3 regions of the Geobacillus sp. FSL K6-3411 genome follow, and region 2 is predicted to be linked to each of the others. Evidence: predicted binding sites of a transcription regulator. Region 2 holds the regulator's gene; each other region holds the start of a gene.
The links. The regulator CtsR, encoded in region 2, represses protease genes until heat stress. The targets are predictions, from matches to a motif close to ATGGTCAATAAAGGTCAAACA.

Region 1 (6,759 bases), 910 kb from region 2:
GATTTTCGTTCGCCGCACTGATGAGCGCCGCCTTGCCCGGCTGTTCTCGAAAGCTGACGACAACAAACCCTTTCAGTACTTTTTCCTCGATCGCCGCCGGATCCTCGCTCACTTCAATGCGTTGAATCGGAACGATTTGCTGTAAATCTTCCAACTGAACATCCGGACGGCGAGAAAGATCATTTTGCAGATGACAAAGAATATTTTCCTGCAGCACTTTCGGGTCTACGAGCGAATCAAAATAGTAAACCGATAGCTCCTTGCGTCCAACCACAAACGACACTTCGACAAAATCACTGGATCGCCGGAGCTTTTCCCATAATTGCGGCATTGTTAGCTGTGACGGATGCTTTTTCTTTTTGAAAAATGATAAAAAGCTCACGGCTATCCCCTCGCCTTTCCGTTTACGGCATAGTCTTCCAATGTGAGAACATTTTTATGCATTCCTCACATTCCTCATTGATTAGACAGAATATTCTAAAAGGGGAATCCACAAACGAGTGAGCTGGCGAAACGACGACGGGCGAGACAGGCATTGAAAAAAGTGATGGAAACAGCGGAAACACTGCGGCGTCGCGCGATTTGGAAACGATGATCGCCCGCTTTCGCCCATGACGTTGCGTTGATGAGAGATTTTCCAATCAACACGCCAATCTCTTTTTTCAAAAAGAGCGTTGCTAAAAAATTGAGGCCCTTTCACCTCCCCCCCTGAAACAGGGAATCGCCGGAGACGAAAGGGCTTATTTATTGACGCGGCAGCTGCCGTCGCCAAAGAAGCCATAACAAGACGAGACTGATATAGCCAAATAGCGGATAAATAAACGACAGCAGCTCCCCGTAGCGAAACGGACTCACAGCCATAAATAGTGAGACAAGCAATACGGCAAGCCATTTTCCGCGGAGCGGCACCCAAATGCGCACTTGCCGTTCAAGTCCGAATAGACCGCCAATAATCGATGTAAAAATTTCTCCGTAAATGACAAAAACATAAAACCAATACAAAACGGCAAAAAACGTATGGACGACCTCTGCCATTGGAATATCATACCCGTTCTTGTGCGGAAACGACAACAGCACCGTATGATTCAGCAGCAACAAAACGGTCAGCACGATCCCGCCTAAAAGCGCCCCCCTCTTTACCGCCCGTTCGTTTGTTGCCTCACAGGCGACAGGGACGAGTACGGCTTGAGCCATTGCCAAATTAAACGCCGCATACGAAAACGGCGACAATACCGCCTTCAAAGAATAGTCCGCCGCTACCATGTCCGGGCGGCACAGCTCCCCGGCCATCACCGTCTTAATGAAGACGACCACACTGAACAACATGATCATCGGCACCACAAACACATTGATGCCAAATAGGCCTTTGCGGTCAAATAACATAATGACAAACGCCAAAACGAGGGTCAGCGCAACACCTGTCTGCCGCGCCCAGCCAAGCTGTTCTTCAAACACCGCCCCCGCTCCGGCGATCATCACCGCCGTCACCCCAGCGAGCATGACCGTCATGACAAGCGTCACGAACGGACTTACCATCCTCCCGAATAAATACCGGTTCAGTTCATCGTACGATGACGCCCCGATACGGCGTGCCATCACCATCAGGCGCATGCCGCCCCATGTAAACAAGAGGCCACTCACGGCTACACCGACTGTCCCTACTGCTCCGTACTGGGTGAAAAATTCGATAATTTCCCGGCCGGTCGCAAACCCCGCACCAATGACCGTACCGATATAGACAGCGGCGATTTGCCAAGCCTCCAACCATTCCTTCCCATGCATTGTCTGCCCTCTCCTTCTCTCTTGTCCGCTGTTTATTGCTATATATATGTCTAACGTGGACAAGAAAGACGAAAGGGAAGAAAAAAGGATGCCTTTCTTTGGCATCCTTCATCAGTTGACGGTCACTTGTTTCACTTGATGTTCATGCAGTGCGCTTGCTTCGACGTGCACTTTTACCGAGTACGTCCCTTTGTTCGCAAACGTGGCCACTGCCTCATATTCGCCATTTCCTTTTTCGCTCGCATCGATAAATTCGTGCTTATTCTCCGCCTGCCAAATTTCAAAACGAACGGTGGCGTTCGTGAGCGCCTTTCCATCTTTCGTGATCCGAACCCCTAACGTCACCGGCTTTCCAGCTTCGAACGAATGGGAAGATAATGACATGGAAACATCACTGCCGTGATGATGGCCTTCTTCCTTATTTGCTTGATCATCAGAGCTTGACCCTGCAGCTGAGGCCTGTTCCGGATTCCCAACCACGATATCTTGTTTCGGCATATTATGCATGTCACGAGCTGTCACATGGGCAACAACAGAATACGTTCCCGCTTCCGTGAACGTTTTCGTCACCGAATAACGCCCATTGCCATCATGCTTCGCTTCCAGCATTTCCCGATCGCCATTCCCATGTTTCCATACTTCAAATTTCACTTCGCTTGCATCCTCGACTTTTTCGCCGCCATATGTCACCACACAGGCGAGCTTCGTCGGCTTGTTCACATCGATGTGATCCGGCACATCCATTTTCACTTCAAGCATCGCCGGCGTTTCCGCTTGTTCGTTGTTGTTCGAGCAAGCTGCGATGATGATAGCGGTAAGCACCGCGACCATCACGAAAAACAGACGTCTTCTCATTCTCATCCTTCTCCTTCTTTCATAGCTTTATAAATAGTATAAACAGGTCTCCCCATCTCCCCCGCTGCAAGCGCCAGCCACAAGCACCTTCTACTTTTTTCTGTTTTTCACTTTATCATAGTTTTATCGCACCTACATTAGTATTCACCATTTTTTCAAAAACATTTCATCATGATAACAATTTTTTTGTAAAAAATACTTGAAAGTCAAAAAAGGTCAAAGTATAATAAAATCAGAAAGTCAAAGAAAGTCAAAGTCAAACCGTAAAAAAGGAGGTATGCCTTATGCGTTGTCAAGCATGCCAACAACGGGAAGCAACAGTGTTTGTCAACTTACAATGGAACGGTGAGAAAAAACAACTTCATCTTTGCCATACATGCTATGAAAAGCAAAAACAACAATTGTCGATTCCGATAAACTTCGGCTTTTCGCCGTTTTCATTCGATGACTGGTTCACCGACCACTTTGCGACGGCCAACGCTCAAGCAGTCGGACCAGAAACAGCAGCCAAACGTCCGCAGCGCCACGGCGGTGGATTTTTGGATCAATTCGGCCGCAACTTGACACAAATGGCTAAGGCGGGCTTGATTGACCCAGTCATCGGCCGCGACAAAGAAATCGCACGTGTCATTGAAATTTTAAACCGCCGCAACAAAAACAACCCGGTTTTGATCGGAGAGCCGGGCGTCGGAAAAACAGCCATCGTCGAAGGGCTTGCTCTGAAGATTGGCGAAGGGCAAGTGCCAGAAAAACTGTTGAACAAAGAAGTGTACTTGCTTGATGTTGCATCGCTCGTCGCCAACACCGGCATCCGCGGTCAATTTGAAGAGCGGATGAAACGGCTCATCACCGAACTGCAAGAGCGGAAAAACATCATCTTGTTCATCGACGAAATTCATCTGCTCGTCGGTGCCGGCGCTGCCGAAGGGTCGATGGACGCCGGCAACATTTTGAAGCCGGCGCTCGCCCGTGGTGAGCTGCAAGTCGTCGGGGCGACAACATTGAAAGAATACCGGCAAATTGAAAAAGACGCCGCCCTTGAGCGCCGTTTCCAACCGGTCATCGTCCACGAGCCGACCGTTGACGAAGCAATTGCCATCTTAAGAGGCATCCAGCCAAAATACGAACAATTCCATCATGTCCGCTATACGGATGAAGCGATCGAAGCGTGCGTCAAACTTGCGCACCGCTATATCCAAGACCGCTTCCTCCCGGATAAGGCGATCGATTTGCTTGATGAAGCCGGCTCGAAAGCGAACTTGCGTCTCGGACCGACCGATGAGAAACAATTGCAAGAGCGGTTGATGCAAATCGCGAAAGAAAAGGATCAAGCAGCTAAAGAAGAAAACTATGAACTGGCGGCAAAACTGCGCGATGAAGAGCTGAAGCTTGAGAAACAACTCGAACAAGGCGTCACCCAAGAGCACCCTGTTGTGGATGTCGCCGACATCGAGCGGATCATCGCTGACAAAACAGGCATCCCGGTCGGCAAGCTGCAAGCTGATGAAAAAGAAAAAATGAAACATCTTGAAGACAATTTGGCGAAAAAAGTGATCGGCCAAGCAGAAGCAGTGAAAAAAGTCGCCAAAGCGATTCGTCGCAGCCGCGCCGGCTTGAAAGCGAAACACCGCCCAGTCGGTTCGTTCTTGTTCGTCGGTCCGACCGGCGTCGGGAAAACGGAGCTTGCCAAAACGCTCGCCGAGGAGCTGTTCGGCACAAAAGATAGCATGATACGCCTTGATATGAGTGAATACATGGAAAAACATTCGGTCTCAAAACTGATCGGCTCGCCGCCAGGCTATGTCGGCTTTGAAGAAGCCGGCCAGCTGACGGAGAAAGTGCGCCGCAATCCATACAGCATCATCTTGCTTGACGAGATTGAAAAAGCGCACCCGGATGTTCAGCACATCTTCCTGCAAATTTTAGAAGACGGCCGCTTGACCGACAGTCAAGGCCGCACCGTCAGCTTCAAAGACACAGTCATCATCGCAACAAGCAACGCTGGTGTAACCGACAAAAAAATCACCGTCGGCTTTGAAAAACAAAGCGGTGGCGCTTCAAGCATTCTCGACTCTCTGAGCGCCTACTTCAAGCCGGAATTCTTAAACCGCTTCGACGCCATTATCGAGTTCAAGCCGCTTGAAAAAGCGCATTTGCTTCAAATTGTCGACTTGATGCTCGATGACGTCAAAACAGCGATGCGCGAACAAGGCATCGAACTCAAAGTGACCGAAGCGGCGAAAGAAAAACTGGCCGAACTCGGCTATCATCCAGCCTTCGGCGCCCGTCCGCTCCGCCGCGTCATTCAAGAACATGTCGAAGACAACATCGCTGACTGCCTGCTTGACGCGAACCAACCGGTGCACACGATCCGCGTCGACGTCAACGACGGCGCCATTGTAGCGCAAATCGCATCATAACCATCTTGTGAACACCGTCTCACCTCGTTTTCAAGGTGAGACGGTTTTTTGCACATTACATCTATAAAAATTGTAGTCAACTACCTCTTCTTCACTCCTAAAAGGTTTTGAATTGAGGGATTGTGTACCCAACCTTCATACGCTCCGCCACAGCATAACCGTGATGCGTTCGTTTTGCTTAAAAATATCGAATGCTCTCTCGTTCCATCAGCAAATAGTCAGTCGGATTCCGTAACATCGCCGTCCATGACTCCCCACCGTTGAACTTTAAGCCATTATTAAATGATTTCAAACCGTTTTTAGAAGTCCTCCTCCACTATGTGGAAGAACAAGGCTAAGCCGGCTTCTCATGCGGAAGCCGGCTGTCTAGCGCCGCAGACCGTTCATCAACACGCGGATCGTCCGTTCCATCTCGGCCTCATCGTCCCAATGATGCTCCGGCAAAAAAAGAAAACGGGTAGCTAAAAAACCGGCAAACGATGTGATCGTCAAACGGATGACAGAATCAACAGGGAGCTCGGCCAACTCCCCTTTTTCTTGAAAATGGCGGACAATGCGGGCAAATTTCGGATACACATGCTCTGTAAACACGTGTCGAAAGCATTGTTTAATTTCAGAATGAAACGCTACTTCCTGCCAAAGTATACGAATCGCCGGCAAATATTTTTTCACAAAAGCGTAGCGATTCGATAACAACGTACGCAAAAACTGTTCGTACGTCTCATATTCGTTGTCAAACACTTCACGGACAAATTCTTTCGCTAAAAACGGAGCAACAGACTTAAATAATGTCGGCGTGACGATGGCTAACAACAAGTCCTTTTTTGTCTTATAATGGCGGAAGATCGTTCCTTCCGCCACCCCGGCCTTTTTGGCAATTTCGCTCGTCGAAGTCGCCGCATACCCTTTCTCGGCAAACATTTCGACGGCAGCTTCCAAAATTTTTAATTGCTTTTCGCTGAACTTTTCTTTTGTTCCATCTATTTGCAGCAGCTCGTGAATCCATGAATGCTCGCTCATTGTTCTACCCCTTACAGCTTGCGATATTTTTTCAACGCTACTACATTTAATACCATAAACAACACCGTAAACCCAAGCAGCACGTATATGTCAGCAGCGATCGTACTCCATCCTTGGCCGCGCACCATAATGTCGCGCAACGCGTTTGCCCCGTACGTAAGCGGCATGACGACACTCAGTGAACGCAGCCATTCTTCCATTGTATCAAGGTTGAACAAACCAGAGAAAAACACTTGCGGAATAACAACAAGCGGGATAAACTGCATCATTTGCAGCTCGCTGTTGGCAAACGCTGATAACAGCATCCCAAGTGCAAGCGCCGTCATCGCTAGCAAAAACGTAATAATCAGCACATACCCGAATGAACCTTCCATCATCATGTCAAGCACATCAATAGCAAACCACGAAATCAAGCTGGCTTGAACGGTCGTAAACAGCCCAAATCCGATCATATAACCGGCGACTATCTCCCAGCGCCGCAGTGGCGTCGCCATGAGCCGCTCGAGCGTCCCGTTCGTCCGCTCACGCAAAAATGACACCCCGGCAATCAAAAAGACGAAAAAGAAGATGAAAACACCAATCAACACTGGACCGAAATAATCGAAAGACGCCATGTCGCTTGACCCGTGCCAATACGTTGTTTTCAGTTGAAATGAGGGGGTGGGCACCATCGACTGGAACG
Region 2 (6,759 bases):
AACCGGAAAAGCTGAGGTGCCGCGGTCAGTTCTCGAAGCCAAATGTTCTTCACCCGCAGGGGTGCTTGCACCCCAAGGGGGAAGGTTATTTGGCGGAAGAGAGCTAGGCGCCGAAGCTAGACAATAAGGAAGAAGCCGAAACGCGCTGTAGGTTAAGCTAGAAAGGGCGCACGGTGGATGCCTTGGCACTAGGAGCCGATGAAGGACGGGGCAAACGCCGAAACGCTTCGGGGAGCTGTAAGCAAGCGTTGATCCGGAGATGTCCGAATGGGGAAACCCCCTGCCCGTAATGGGGCAGGATCCATGCCTGAATCCATAGGGCATGGAGGGCACACCCGGGGAACTGAAACATCTTAGTACCCGGAGGAGAAGAAAGCAAATGCGATTCCCTGAGTAGCGGCGAGCGAAACGGGAACAGCCCAAACCAAGAGGCGTGCCTCTTGGGGTTGTAGGACCGCTCAGATGGGAGTGAGAAAGGAACGGGGTAGACGAACCGGTCTGGAACGGCCGGCCAGAGAAGGTGACAGCCCTGTAGTCGAAACTTCGTTCCCTCCCGAGCGGCTCCTGAGTACGGCGGGACACGGGAAATCCCGTCGGAAGCAGGGAGGACCATCTCCCAAGGCTAAATACTCCCTAGTGACCGATAGTGAACCAGTACCGTGAGGGAAAGGTGAAAAGCACCCCGGAAGGGGAGTGAAAGAGAACCTGAAACCGTGTGCCTACAAGTAGTCAGAGCCCGTTCATGGGTGATGGCGTGCCTTTTGTAGAATGAACCGGCGAGTGACGATGGCGTGCGAGGTTAAGCCGAAGAGGCGGAGCCGCAGCGAAAGCGAGTCTGAATAGGGCGTTTGAGTACGTCGTCGTCGACCCGAAACCAGGTGATCTACCCATGTCCAGGGTGAAGGCCGGGTAACACCGGCTGGAGGCCCGAACCCACGTACGTTGAAAAGTGCGGGGATGAGGTGTGGGTAGGGGTGAAATGCCAATCGAACTTGGAGATAGCTGGTTCTCCCCGAAATAGCTTTAGGGCTAGCCTCAAGGTGAGAGTCTTGGAGGTAGAGCACTGATTGGGCTAGGGGCCCTCATCGGGTTACCGAACCCAGTCAAACTCCGAATGCCAATGACTTATCCTTGGGAGTCAGACTACGAGTGATAAGATCCGTGGTCAAGAGGGAAACAGCCCAGATCGCCAGCTAAGGCCCCCAAGTGCACGTTCAGTGGAAAAGGATGTGGAGTTGCGAAGACAACCAGGATGTTGGCTTAGAAGCAGCCACCATTTAAAGAGTGCGTAATAGCTCACTGGTCGAGTGACTCTGCGCCGAAAATGTACCGGGGCTAAACGTGCCGCCGAAGCTGCGGGATGACCGTTGGTCATCGGTAGGGGAGCGTTCTAAGGGCATCGAAGCCAGACCGGAAGGACTGGTGGAGCGCTTAGAAGTGAGAATGCCGGTATGAGTAGCGAAAACAGAGGTGAGAATCCTCTGCGCCGAAAGCCTAAGGGTTCCTGAGGAAGGTTCGTCCGCTCAGGGTTAGTCGGGACCTAAGCCGAGGCCGAAAGGCGTAGGTGATGGACAACAGGTTGAGATTCCTGTACCACCTCCTTCCCGTTTGAGCGATGGGGGGACGCAGGAGGATAGGGTGAGCAGGCGGCTGGAAGAGCCTGTCCAAGCAGTAAGGCTGGCCAGTAGGCAAATCCGCTGGCCGTAAAGGCTGAGCTGTGATGGCGACGGATTTGATCCGGAAGTCCCTGATTCCACACTGCCAAGAAAAGCCTCTAGCGAGGGAAGAGGTGCCCGTACCGCAAACCGACACAGGTAGGCGAGGAGAGAATCCTAAGGCGCGCGGGAGAACTCTCGTTAAGGAACTCGGCAAAATGACCCCGTAACTTCGGGAGAAGGGGTGCTCTTTGGGGTGATGAGCCCCGAAGAGCCGCAGTGAAAAGGCCCAAGCGACTGTTTATCAAAAACACAGGTCTCTGCGAAGCCGAAAGGCGAAGTATAGGGGCTGACACCTGCCCGGTGCTGGAAGGTTAAGGGGAGCGCTTAGCGCAAGCGAAGGTGCGAACCGAAGCCCCAGTAAACGGCGGCCGTAACTATAACGGTCCTAAGGTAGCGAAATTCCTTGTCGGGTAAGTTCCGACCCGCACGAAAGGTGTAACGACTTGGGCACTGTCTCAACGAGAGACCCGGTGAAATTATACTACCTGTGAAGATGCAGGTTACCCGCGACAGGACGGAAAGACCCCGTGGAGCTTTACTGCAGCCTGATATGGAATTTTGGTATCGCTTGTACAGGATAGGTGGGAGCCAGGGAAGCCGGAGCGCCAGCTTCGGTGGAGGCGTCGGTGGGATACCACCCTGGCGGTATTGAAATTCTAACCCGCACCCCTTATCGGGGTGGGAGACAGTGTCAGGTGGGCAGTTTGACTGGGGCGGTCGCCTCCCAAAAGGTAACGGAGGCGCCCAAAGGTTCCCTCAGAATGGTTGGAAATCATTCGGAGAGTGCAAAGGCACAAGGGAGCTTGACTGCGAGACGGACAGGTCGAGCAGGGACGAAAGTCGGGCTTAGTGATCCGGTGGTTCCGCATGGAAGGGCCATCGCTCAACGGATAAAAGCTACCCCGGGGATAACAGGCTGATCTCCCCCAAGAGTCCACATCGACGGGGAGGTTTGGCACCTCGATGTCGGCTCATCGCATCCTGGGGCTGTAGTCGGTCCCAAGGGTTGGGCTGTTCGCCCATTAAAGCGGTACGCGAGCTGGGTTCAGAACGTCGTGAGACAGTTCGGTCCCTATCCGTCGTGGGCGTAGGAAATTTGAGAGGAGCTGTCCTTAGTACGAGAGGACCGGGATGGACGCACCGCTGGTGTACCAGTTGTCCCGCCAGGGGCACCGCTGGGTAGCTATGTGCGGAAGGGATAAGCGCTGAAAGCATCTAAGCGTGAAGCCCCCCTCAAGATGAGATTTCCCATCGCGTTAGGCGAGTAAGATCCCTCGAAGATGACGAGGTCGATAGGTCCGAGGTGGAAGCGTGGCGACACGTGGAGCTGACGGATACTAATCGATCGAGGGCTTAACCTAGAAAAGTGGCGGCCGGAGCTAGACAGTACGAAAAGCGGAGGCTTCTTCCCACTAAACGGTTATCTAGTTTTGAGGGAATGATCCCACAACTTCATATTGCCTAGTGGTGATAGCGGAGAGGAAACACCCGTTCCCATCCCGAACACGGAAGTTAAGCTCTCCAGCGCCGATGGTAGTTGGGGCCAGCGCCCCTGCAAGAGTAGGTCGCTGCTAGGCCAAACAAAAAGCACGTCTTTTTCATTAGGAAAAAAGGCGTGCTTTTTCGTTTATCAGCTGCCTGATGTTTCGTCAGCCAAAAAAACGGATATTCTATAGTTAGTTTGACTTCTCCGGTAACTCTTGCAATTTTTCGTAATACATTATATAGTAAAAACAAGGTCAAATATAGTCAAAGTCAACAAGAAGGCGATGATGCCGGTTTCTCCCTATAGGTCTTCTAGTACAAGATGGCAGCTGGTTTCATCGCTAAGCAGGTTGATTGTGAGGAAGGTGGGAGGTAGAGTGCCAAACATTTCCGACATTATTGAGCAATATTTAAAGCAAGTACTCAATATGAGCGACCAAGATATCGTTGAAATTAAACGGAGCGAGATTGCGAATAAATTTCAATGTGTCCCATCGCAAATTAACTATGTCATTAATACGAGGTTTACTCTTGAGAGAGGGTATATCGTCGAGAGTAAGCGCGGTGGCGGCGGGTATATCCGCATTATGAAAGTGAAGACGAAAAGTGAGGCTCATCTTATTGACCAACTGCTTGAGCTCGTTGGCCATCGCATTAGCCAATCGAATGCTGAAGATGTAGTAAAACGTCTTGTTGAAGAAAAGGTAATTTCGGAGCGGGAAGCGAAAATAATGTTAAGCGTGATGGATCGCTCTGTCTTATACATTGGCTTGCCTGAGCGTGATGAATTGCGGGCGCGCATGTTAAAGGCGATGTTGACGTCGCTGAAGTATAAGTAGGGGAGGGGGAAGCGTTGATTTGCCAAGAATGCAAGCAGCGACCAGCAACGATGCACTTTACGAAAATTGTCAACGGTGAAAAAACGGAATTCCATCTTTGTGAACAATGCTCCAAAGAGCATGGCCACATGTTTATGCTCTACGGTAATGATGACTTTTCGCTCAATAACTTGTTAGCAGGACTGCTCAATTTTCAAGCTCCAATGAAAGAGATGACGGCCAATGCGTTTCCAAATCCCGATTTGCTTCAATGTGAGACATGCAAAATGACGTATCATCAGTTCACGCAAATCGGACGATTCGGCTGCGCTGACTGTTACCGGACGTTTGCCCGCTACTTGCCGCCGATTTTGAAACGGCTTCATAGCGGAAATAACGCCCATTCAGGGAAAATTCCGAAGCGGAAAGGCGGCGTTCTCCATTTACGCAAGCAACTTGCTGTGCTGAAGCAAAAGCTCCAAGAGCTAGTCGCCCGTGAGGAATTTGAACGGGCAGCCGAAGTGCGCGACCAAATCCGCTCTTTAGAGGATGAACTTCGCCAACGCGGAGAGGGGGATATGTAGCGGTATGTCGTTTGAGAAGTTTTTCAATACGGCGGTCAGCGCTTGGATGAGCCAAGAAGGACCCGATTCGGACATTGTTTTGAGCAGTCGCATCCGGTTAGCTCGCAATATTGTTGATTTCCGCTTTCCAACGCTGTTTAGCAGCGAGGAGGCAATGCAAATCGTTGCTCTGTTTGAGCGGACGTTTGCCTACCGTTCATACGGGGGGGCAGGCCGTTTTGAGCTGTTGAAAATGTCGGAGCTTCAACCGATTGAAAAACGGGTATTAGTAGAAAAGCACTTAATTAGCCCACATTTGGCGGAAGACTCTCCATTTGGTGCCTGTCTGCTCTCAGAAAATGAGGAAATTAGCATTATGATCAATGAAGAGGATCATATCCGCATCCAATGCTTATTTCCAGGGCTGCAGCTTGCTGAGGCGCTTGAGGCGGCGAGCGAATTGGACGACTGGATTGAAGGACATGTCAACTATGCTTTCGATGAGCGGCTTGGTTACTTAACAAGTTGCCCTACAAATGTTGGGACAGGACTTCGGGCGTCTGTGATGATGCATCTTCCGGCGCTCGTATTGACTCAACAGATCAACCGCATTATCCCTGCCATCAATCAGCTCGGGCTTGTCGTCCGTGGGACATACGGGGAAGGAAGCGAGGCGTTGGGTAATATTTTCCAGATTTCTAACCAGCTCACGCTTGGAAAGTCGGAGGAGGACATTATCGCTGATTTGCATACGATCGTCCAACAGCTGATTGCCCAAGAAAGAGCGGCCCGTCAGGCATTAGTGAAAACTTTGGGCATACAATTAGAAGACAAGGTGTTCCGCTCATACGGCATATTGGCTAACTGCCGCGTCATCGAGTCGAAAGAAGCGGCGCAATGTTTGTCAGATGTGCGTTTAGGGATCGATTTAGGATATATCAAAAACGTCTCGCGCAACATCTTAAATGAGCTAATGATTTTGACGCAGCCAGGTTTTTTACAGCAATATGCTGGTGGGGCACTCCGCCCCGAGGAACGGGATGTCCGCCGGGCGGCATTAATTCGGGAACGCTTAAAGATGGAAGAACGAAGAAAGATGGAGGGTGATGAACGATGATGTTCGGCAGATTTACGGAACGGGCGCAAAAGGTATTGGCGTTGGCACAGGAAGAAGCCATTCGCCTTGGCCATAACAATATTGGCACAGAGCACATTTTGCTCGGGTTGATCCGCGAAGGAGAAGGAATCGCCGCTAAAGCGCTTATGGCGCTTGGCCTTGGTCCAGATAAAATTCAGAAAGAAGTGGAATCGCTCATTGGCCGCGGGAACGAGGTATCACATACGATTCACTACACACCGCGGGCGAAGAAAGTGATCGAGCTGTCAATGGATGAAGCGCGGAAGCTCGGTCATTCGTACGTCGGCACGGAACATATTTTGCTTGGATTGATCCGCGAGGGCGAAGGAGTGGCCGCCCGCGTGTTAAACAACTTAGGGGTGAGCTTGAACAAGGCGCGCCAACAAGTATTGCAGCTGCTCGGCAGCAATGAATCAGTATCGGGCCATGGTGGTGGAGGTGCCTCGCATGTAAACACGCCGACGCTTGACAGCCTCGCCCGTGATTTAACGGCGATCGCCCGTGAAGGGCGGCTTGATCCGGTCATTGGCCGGAGCAAAGAAATCCAGCGCGTTATTGAAGTGTTGAGCCGACGGACGAAAAACAACCCGGTGCTGATCGGTGAACCGGGTGTCGGGAAAACAGCGATCGCCGAAGGATTGGCTCAACAAATTGTCAATAACGAGGTGCCGGAAACGTTGCGCGACAAGCGGGTCATGACGCTCGATATGGGTACAGTTGTGGCCGGGACGAAATACCGTGGCGAGTTTGAGGATCGGTTGAAAAAAGTGATGGATGAGATTCGCCAAGCAGGCAACATCATTTTGTTCATCGATGAGCTCCATACGCTAATCGGCGCTGGCGGAGCCGAAGGAGCGATCGATGCATCGAACATTTTAAAACCAGCGTTGGCACGTGGCGAACTGCAATGCATTGGAGCGACGACGCTTGATGAGTATCGGAAATATATCGAGAAAGATGCCGCGCTTGAGCGCCGTTTCCAGCCGATTCATGTCGATGAGCCAACTGTGGAAGAATCGATCCAAATTTTAAAAGGG
Region 3 (6,759 bases), 740 kb from region 2:
AAACGACGCGACAATTCGCGGGCAAACTTAGCGACGATGCCTTTGACCTCATTCGTTGACAGCGGCTTAAACAAGACGACATCATCGATCCGGTTTAAAAACTCGGGGCGGAAATGGGCGCGCAGTTGATCAAGCACCTGTTTCCGTGTCTCTTCTTCGATTTCGCCGTTGCGGCTTTCTAATAAGAGCGGCGAGCCGATGTTAGACGTCATAATGACGACCGTGTTTTTAAAATCGACGGTCCGTCCTTGCGAGTCAGTGAGCCGTCCATCATCCAACAGCTGCAGCAAAAGATTAAACACGTCCGGGTGCGCTTTTTCGATTTCATCAAGCAGCAAAACGGAATATGGCTTGCGCCGCACCGCCTCTGTCAGCTGGCCGCCTTCCTCGTAGCCGACATAACCAGGCGGCGCCCCGATCAGGCGGGAAACGGCATGCTTTTCCATATACTCGGACATGTCAAGACGAATTAGCTGCTCTTCACTGTCAAACAGCGCTTCGGCGAGCGTTTTGGCGAGCTCTGTTTTGCCGACACCGGTCGGGCCGAGAAAAAGAAACGAACCGATCGGGCGATTCGGGTCTTTAATGCCCGCTCGCGCCCGCAAGACGGCATCAGCGACAAGTTCGACCGCCTCGTCTTGGCCGATGACCCGCTCGTGCAGCAATTCATGGAGACGAAGCAGCTTCTCTCTTTCCCCTTCCACAAGGCGGGTGAGTGGAATGCCAGTCCAACGTGAAACAATTTCGGCGATTTCTTCTTCCGTCACTTCCTCGCGCAACAGCTTTCCTTCTCCTTGGCCGCTTGCTTCCTGCTCGAGCTGCTTCAGTTGTTTCTCAAGCTGCGGGATGCGTCCATGGCGCAATTCAGCCGCTTTGTTTAAATCGTAGTCGTTTTCTGCTTCTTCAAGCTCGCGCTTGGCCCGTTCGAGCTCCTCGCGCACGCGGCGGACACGATCGAGCGCCTCTTTTTCTTGTTGCCATTTTGCTTTCATGGCATTCGCTCTCTCGCGCAAGTTAGCAAGTTCATTTTGCAGCGCCTCAAGCCGTGTCCGACTTGCCTCATCTGTTTCTTTGCTTAAGGCAGCCTCTTCGATTTCAAGCTGCATGACGCGGCGCATCACCTCATCGAGCTCGGACGGCATCGATTCCATTTCCGTGCGGATCGTTGCGCACGCTTCATCGACCAAATCAATCGCTTTATCAGGCAAAAAGCGGTCGGAAATGTAACGGTCAGACAATACTGCGGCCGCGACGAGCGCACGGTCGTGAATTTTCACGCCATGGTGCACTTCGTACCGTTCTTTTAATCCACGCAAAATCGAAATCGTATCTTCAACGCTCGGCTCTTCGACGAGCACTTGCTGGAAACGGCGCTCGAGCGCTGGGTCTTTTTCAATATATTGTCGATATTCATCCAGCGTCGTTGCCCCGATGCAGCGCAGTTCGCCGCGGGCGAGCATCGGCTTCAACATATTGCCGGCGTCGATCGCCCCTTCTGCCTTACCGGCACCAACAATCGTATGTAGCTCATCAATAAACAAAATGATACGGCCATCGCTTTTTTTGATTTCGTTCAGTACCGCCTTCAGCCGCTCCTCAAATTCGCCGCGAAACTTCGCCCCGGCAACAAGCGCGCTCATATCAAGCGCGAAAATCGTTTTGTCTTTCAGCCCTTCCGGAACGTCTTTGCGGACGATGCGCTGGGCGAGCCCTTCAACAATGGCCGTTTTCCCAACGCCCGGTTCGCCGATCAGCACTGGATTGTTTTTCGTTTTCCGTGACAAAATGCGAATCACGCGACGAATTTCACTGTCACGGCCAATCACCGGGTCGATTTTTCCCGCCTTCACTTCGGCGACTAAATCGCGCCCATATTTTGTCAACGCCTCATACGTCGCTTCCGGATGCGGACTTGTCACGCGTTGATTCCCCCTTACTTTTGTCAATGCTGTCAACAGCGCTTCACGTGTCAACCCAAACGACGCCAGACGCCGGGCGATATGCTCGGCGCCGGACGGCAAAGCGAGCAGCACATGCTCGACCGACACGTATTCATCTTGCATTCGTTTCGCTTCGGCTTCTGCTTCGTCAAGCAGCCGCGCCAACGCCGGGGCAATGTATAGCTGCCCCTCCGTCCCGTGCACTTCCGGCTTATGACGAAGCTGTTCGTTTAGAAAACCGACTACCTTGTTCCGATCGGCACCGGAAAGCTCCAGCAGCCGCGGCGCCAAGCCACCTTCTTGTTCAAGCAGCGCGCTCAGAAGATGCTCAACATCAAGCTGTTGATGATGGCGTTCTTTGGCGAGCGACTGCGCCGCCATGAGCGCTTCTTGCAGTTTTTCTGTCAAACGGCTTGCGTCCATGCCGTTCCCTCCATTTGACCTTCTTTGACTATAAATCATTATAGCGGATTGCACGGCGCACGGCAAATCAAAAGCCACTCCAAAACGGAATGGCTTTTTTCGCACATTAAGGTTTGCGCAAATATGTCCAATGCCGGTTATGATTCGACGTTTCCGGGAACGTATCGCCGGCTTTTAGTTTCAGCTTTTTCGGATTTTTTACATTGTCACCTGTTTCGCCGATTTCAATGTAAACACCGTTGTTCGGAGCTTTATCCCCAGGTTTAAAATGGCGCGGTTGGCCCATTTGTTTCATCCCCCTTGCTTCGATTGCATTTGTTATCATTCCCCGTTTCGCCGCGATTCATAAGAAGGAAAATGATGACTTGTTAGACAGGAGACAGCAAGCACAGTGGGTTGCTTTGCCTGTAATCGTTCCATTACCTCCGAAAATCATCAGTTGCGCCGCCCCGAGTAAAAAAGATGTCCCACCACACTTGGCAGGACACCGTTCTTTCCATTATAAAACCGACACTAAAATCGCTTTTTGTGCATGAAGACGATTGCCGGCCTGCTCAAAGACCATCGAATTCGGACCATCCATGACACCGGCCGTCACTTCCTCGCCGCGATGGGCTGGTAAGCAATGCAAAAATATATAGTCCGGTTTCGCTGCTTTAACGAGCGCTTCATTTACTTGATATGGCTGAAATACTTGCAGCCGCTCATCACTCTCACTCTCCTGTCCCATGCTCGTCCAGACGTCCGTATAAATCGCATCCGCTCCCGCCACCGCCTCGAGCGGGTCGTGCGTCACTGTGACCGCCGCGCCTGTTTTTTCCCCGATTTGGCGCGCCGCTTCTACATAAGCTGCCTTCGGCTCATAACCCGGTGGACAAGCGATGGCCACATCCATGCCGACTTTCGCCGCAGCCGCCAAGAGTGCGTTGGCAACATTGTTGCCATCCCCGACATAAGCGAGCTTGATACCTTGGAACGTTTTCTTCACTTCATAAATCGTCAGCAAATCCGCCAGTGCCTGGCACGGATGATCGTCGTCCGTCAAGCCATTGATGACCGGAATCGATGCGTATTCGGCCAACTCTTCGACTTTTTGGTGGGCAAATGTCCGGATCATAATGACATCGACGTATTGCGACAGGACGCGAGCCGTATCGGCGATCGTTTCACCGCGACCGAGCTGCAAGTCGTTGCTGTTTAAATAAAGCGCACTGCCGCCAAGTTGAATCATGCCGACTTCAAACGATACGCGCGTGCGCGTCGATGGTTTTTCAAAAATCATCGCCATCGTTTTGCCGGCAAGCGGCGTATACGGCATGCCGGCTTTTTGCTTTGCTTTTAGGTCGCCTGCTAACGCCAGCAAGTCAAAAATCTCTTCTGTAGAAAAATCAAGAAGCGTTAAAAAGTCTCTCCCTTTTAATGACATCACTGTATTCATGCGATCACCGCCTGTTCTGCCTGTTTTTTCTTTTTAATCCAACCGCTGATCGGCTGTACATCGAGCTGACCTACAGTGAGCGCCTGTAAAAAGAGATCGAGCGTTTCACGCTCCGTGAAGACGAGTAATTGTTGGGACAACGCAGCCATCCGTTTCGGCGCCTCGCCTTCCTCCTTGCGCAAGTCGATCACTGCCAGCGCTCCGTCGCGTTTCACCCAGTCGGCAAATGAAACATCCGTAACGATATTCAGCTGTTTCGTTTCAATCTCCGCCGCCAGCTCCGCGTCGATGTCGCCGATAACATATAGCTCATTCGCATTCGCTTTCTTTTGCAAATAGGCATAAAACGCCTTGTACGCTGCTTCTTCTTTCGTCATGGCAATGCTGATGCCTTCTCCGGTTGACTTCATCTCCGGCCCAACCGTTGGGTCAACTCCTGGCAGCTTGTAAGTTGAAAAGACCGGATATTTCAAGACGACGTATGGCATAACCGTCAATCCGCTCATTTTTCCGCCTGGAATGTCGACAAGTGATTTCCCAAGCAATAACTTTGTCGCAATTTGCGCAAGCGGCACGCCAGTCGTTTTACTGACGATCGGCACTGTCCGGCTGGCGCGTGGATTCACTTCAAGCACATATACGTTTCCGTCAGCAATAACGTATTGAATATTCATGATTCCTTTAAAACCAAGCTTTTTGGCGATCCGCCTCGCATAGTCGACGATGTTGGCTCTTTCTTCCTCGGTGAGCGTCTGCGCCGGCAGCCAAGCGTAGCTGTCACCGGAATGAACGCCGGCTTTTTCGACATGTTCGATAATCGTCGGAAGCAAAATGTCCGTCCCGTCTGTCACGATATCCGCTTCCGCCTCTTTTCCGTCCAAATACGCATCGATCAAAATCGGGTATGTCAACTCACCTTGTTCGATCAATGCAGCGAGCTGCGCCTCGCTCCGGATGATAAACATGCCGCGGCCGCCGATCACATAAGATGGACGAAGCAGCACCGGGTAACCGATCTCCGCCGCCTTGGCTACGAGCTCTTCAGCATCGTTCGCCATCAGACCGGGCACATGCGGAATGTCGAGCTCTTCAAGCAGCTGGTAAAAGCGGTCGCGATCTTCAAGCTGATCGATGATATCGTAGGTGACACCAAGCAGCCGTACCCCTGCTTCTTCGAGTCCTTTCACTAAATTGATCGCCGTCTGACCGCCGAATTGAACGATCACATGTTGGATTTGTTCCGCTTCAATGACATCGAGGACACTCTCTAATGTCAACGGCTCAAAATACAAGCGGTCAGCAATGGCAAAGTCGGTCGACACCGTTTCCGGGTTGTTGTTGATCATGATCGTCTCATAGCCTTCCTTTTGCAAAGCGAACACGCTATGGACGGAGCTGTAATCGAACTCAATCCCTTGGCCAATACGAATCGGCCCCGCGCCGATGATCAGCACTTTTTCTTTGCCACTTGCTTGTTTTCGCTCATCTTCGCCGAAATACGCGGAATAATAATAATCCGTTTCCGAATGGAACTCGGCTGCGCACGTATCGACCATTTTGTATGACGGCACGATGCCAAGTTCTTTCCGCTTGTTGCGCACCTCAAGCTCGGTTACGCTCCACGTTTCGGCCAAAAAAGCATCGCTTGCCCCTTTTTCTTTTAAGAAACGGAACATCGTTTCATCGATCGTATCGAGCGTAACGGCTGCCGCCTGCTTTTCGAGCGCAACGAGCCGTTCAAATGTACAAAGGAAGAAACGGTCAATTTTCGTCCACTCATGAATGGTTTCGACCGTCACACCGCGACGAAGCAGTTCCAAAATGGCGAAAAAGCGGCGGTCGTCTTTATTGACGAGCAGCTGTTTTAGTTCGTCATTCGTTTTTGCCGAAAGTTCCGACAAAAACAATCCATTATTTTTGCCCTCAAGCGACTGAACCGCTTTTTGGAACGCCCGTTCCATATTGCGATCGATCGCCATTACTTCTCCGGTGGCTTTCATCTGCGTGCCGAGCTTCCGGTCGGCATGCGGAAACTTGTCAAACGGCAGGCGCGGAAACTTGACAACGACATAATCCAATGCGGGCTCAAAACTGGCGTACGTTGTTTTCGTCACCGGGTTGATGAGCTCGGCGAGCGTATAGCCAACAGCCAGCTTGGCTGCGATGCGAGCAATTGGGTAGCCGGTCGCTTTTGACGCAAGCGCCGACGAACGGCTGACGCGCGGATTCACCTCGATTAAGTAATATTGTTTGCTATTTGGATCAAGGGCGAACTGAATGTTGCAGCCGCCGATGATACCTAACGCTGAAATGATTTTCACTGCTGACGAGCGGAGCATTTGGTACTCTTCATCCGTCAGCGTCTGCGACGGCGCGACGACGATCGAGTCGCCCGTATGGACACCGACCGGATCGACGTTTTCCATATTGCAAACCGTAATGCACGTATTTGACTGATCTCGCATCACTTCATATTCAATTTCTTTAAATCCAGCGACGCTCCGCTCAATTAAACATTGCCGGATCGGGCTTTCCGCTAGCCCTTTTTCTACCAATGCAATAAACTGCTTCATATTCTCTGCGATGCCGCCGCCCGTCCCGCCGAGCGTATACGCGGGACGAATAATGATCGGAAAACCGATTTGTTCAGCAAACGCGACCGCTTCTTTGACGTTTGTCACAATTTCGCTTTCCGGCACTGGTTCGCCAAGCTCATGCATCAACGCGCGGAACGCTTCGCGGTCTTCTCCGCGCTTGATCGCTTCAATCGGTGTTCCGAGCAGTCTCACCCCGTATTTTTCGAGCACCCCGGCTTCATACAGTTGAAACGCCAAGTTGAGCCCGGTCTGGCCTCCAAACGTCGCCAGCAGCCCGTCCGGACGCTCTTTGGCGATGATCGCTTCGATCGCGTCGACGGTGAGCGGCTCAAAATACACAGCATCAGCATGGACGTCATCG

Region 1: a site for CtsR is predicted at 2,840-2,860, ahead of NSQ22_RS05090 (ATP-dependent Clp protease ATP-binding subunit). Genes of this name have one in related genera too.
Region 3: a site for CtsR is predicted at 2,375-2,395, ahead of clpB (ATP-dependent chaperone ClpB). Genes of this name have one in related genera too.

The regions. Positions count from the first base shown of each region.
Region 1 covers NZ_CP150187.1:998,037-1,004,795, reverse strand. The annotation lists gene NSQ22_RS05110 (spore germination protein) at 1-382, opposite strand, end outside; gene NSQ22_RS05105 (hypothetical protein) at 478-666, opposite strand; gene NSQ22_RS05100 (membrane protein) at 745-1,782, opposite strand; gene NSQ22_RS05095 (FixH family protein) at 1,894-2,637, opposite strand; gene NSQ22_RS05090 (ATP-dependent Clp protease ATP-binding subunit) at 2,922-5,057, shown strand; gene NSQ22_RS05085 (TetR/AcrR family transcriptional regulator) at 5,424-6,077, opposite strand; gene NSQ22_RS05080 (ABC transporter permease) at 6,089-6,759, opposite strand, start outside.
Region 2 covers NZ_CP150187.1:90,189-96,947, forward strand. The annotation lists rRNA gene NSQ22_RS00500 (23S ribosomal RNA) at 151-3,079, shown strand; rRNA gene rrf (5S ribosomal RNA) at 3,179-3,295, shown strand; gene ctsR (transcriptional regulator CtsR) at 3,581-4,042, shown strand; gene NSQ22_RS00515 (UvrB/UvrC motif-containing protein) at 4,057-4,605, shown strand; gene NSQ22_RS00520 (protein arginine kinase) at 4,610-5,701, shown strand; gene clpC (ATP-dependent protease ATP-binding subunit ClpC) at 5,698-6,759, shown strand, end outside.
Region 3 covers NZ_CP150187.1:829,667-836,425, reverse strand. The annotation lists gene clpB (ATP-dependent chaperone ClpB) at 1-2,363, opposite strand, end outside; gene NSQ22_RS04215 (YjzC family protein) at 2,470-2,649, opposite strand; gene argF (ornithine carbamoyltransferase) at 2,863-3,801, opposite strand; gene NSQ22_RS04205 (carbamoyl phosphate synthase large subunit) at 3,798-6,759, opposite strand, start outside.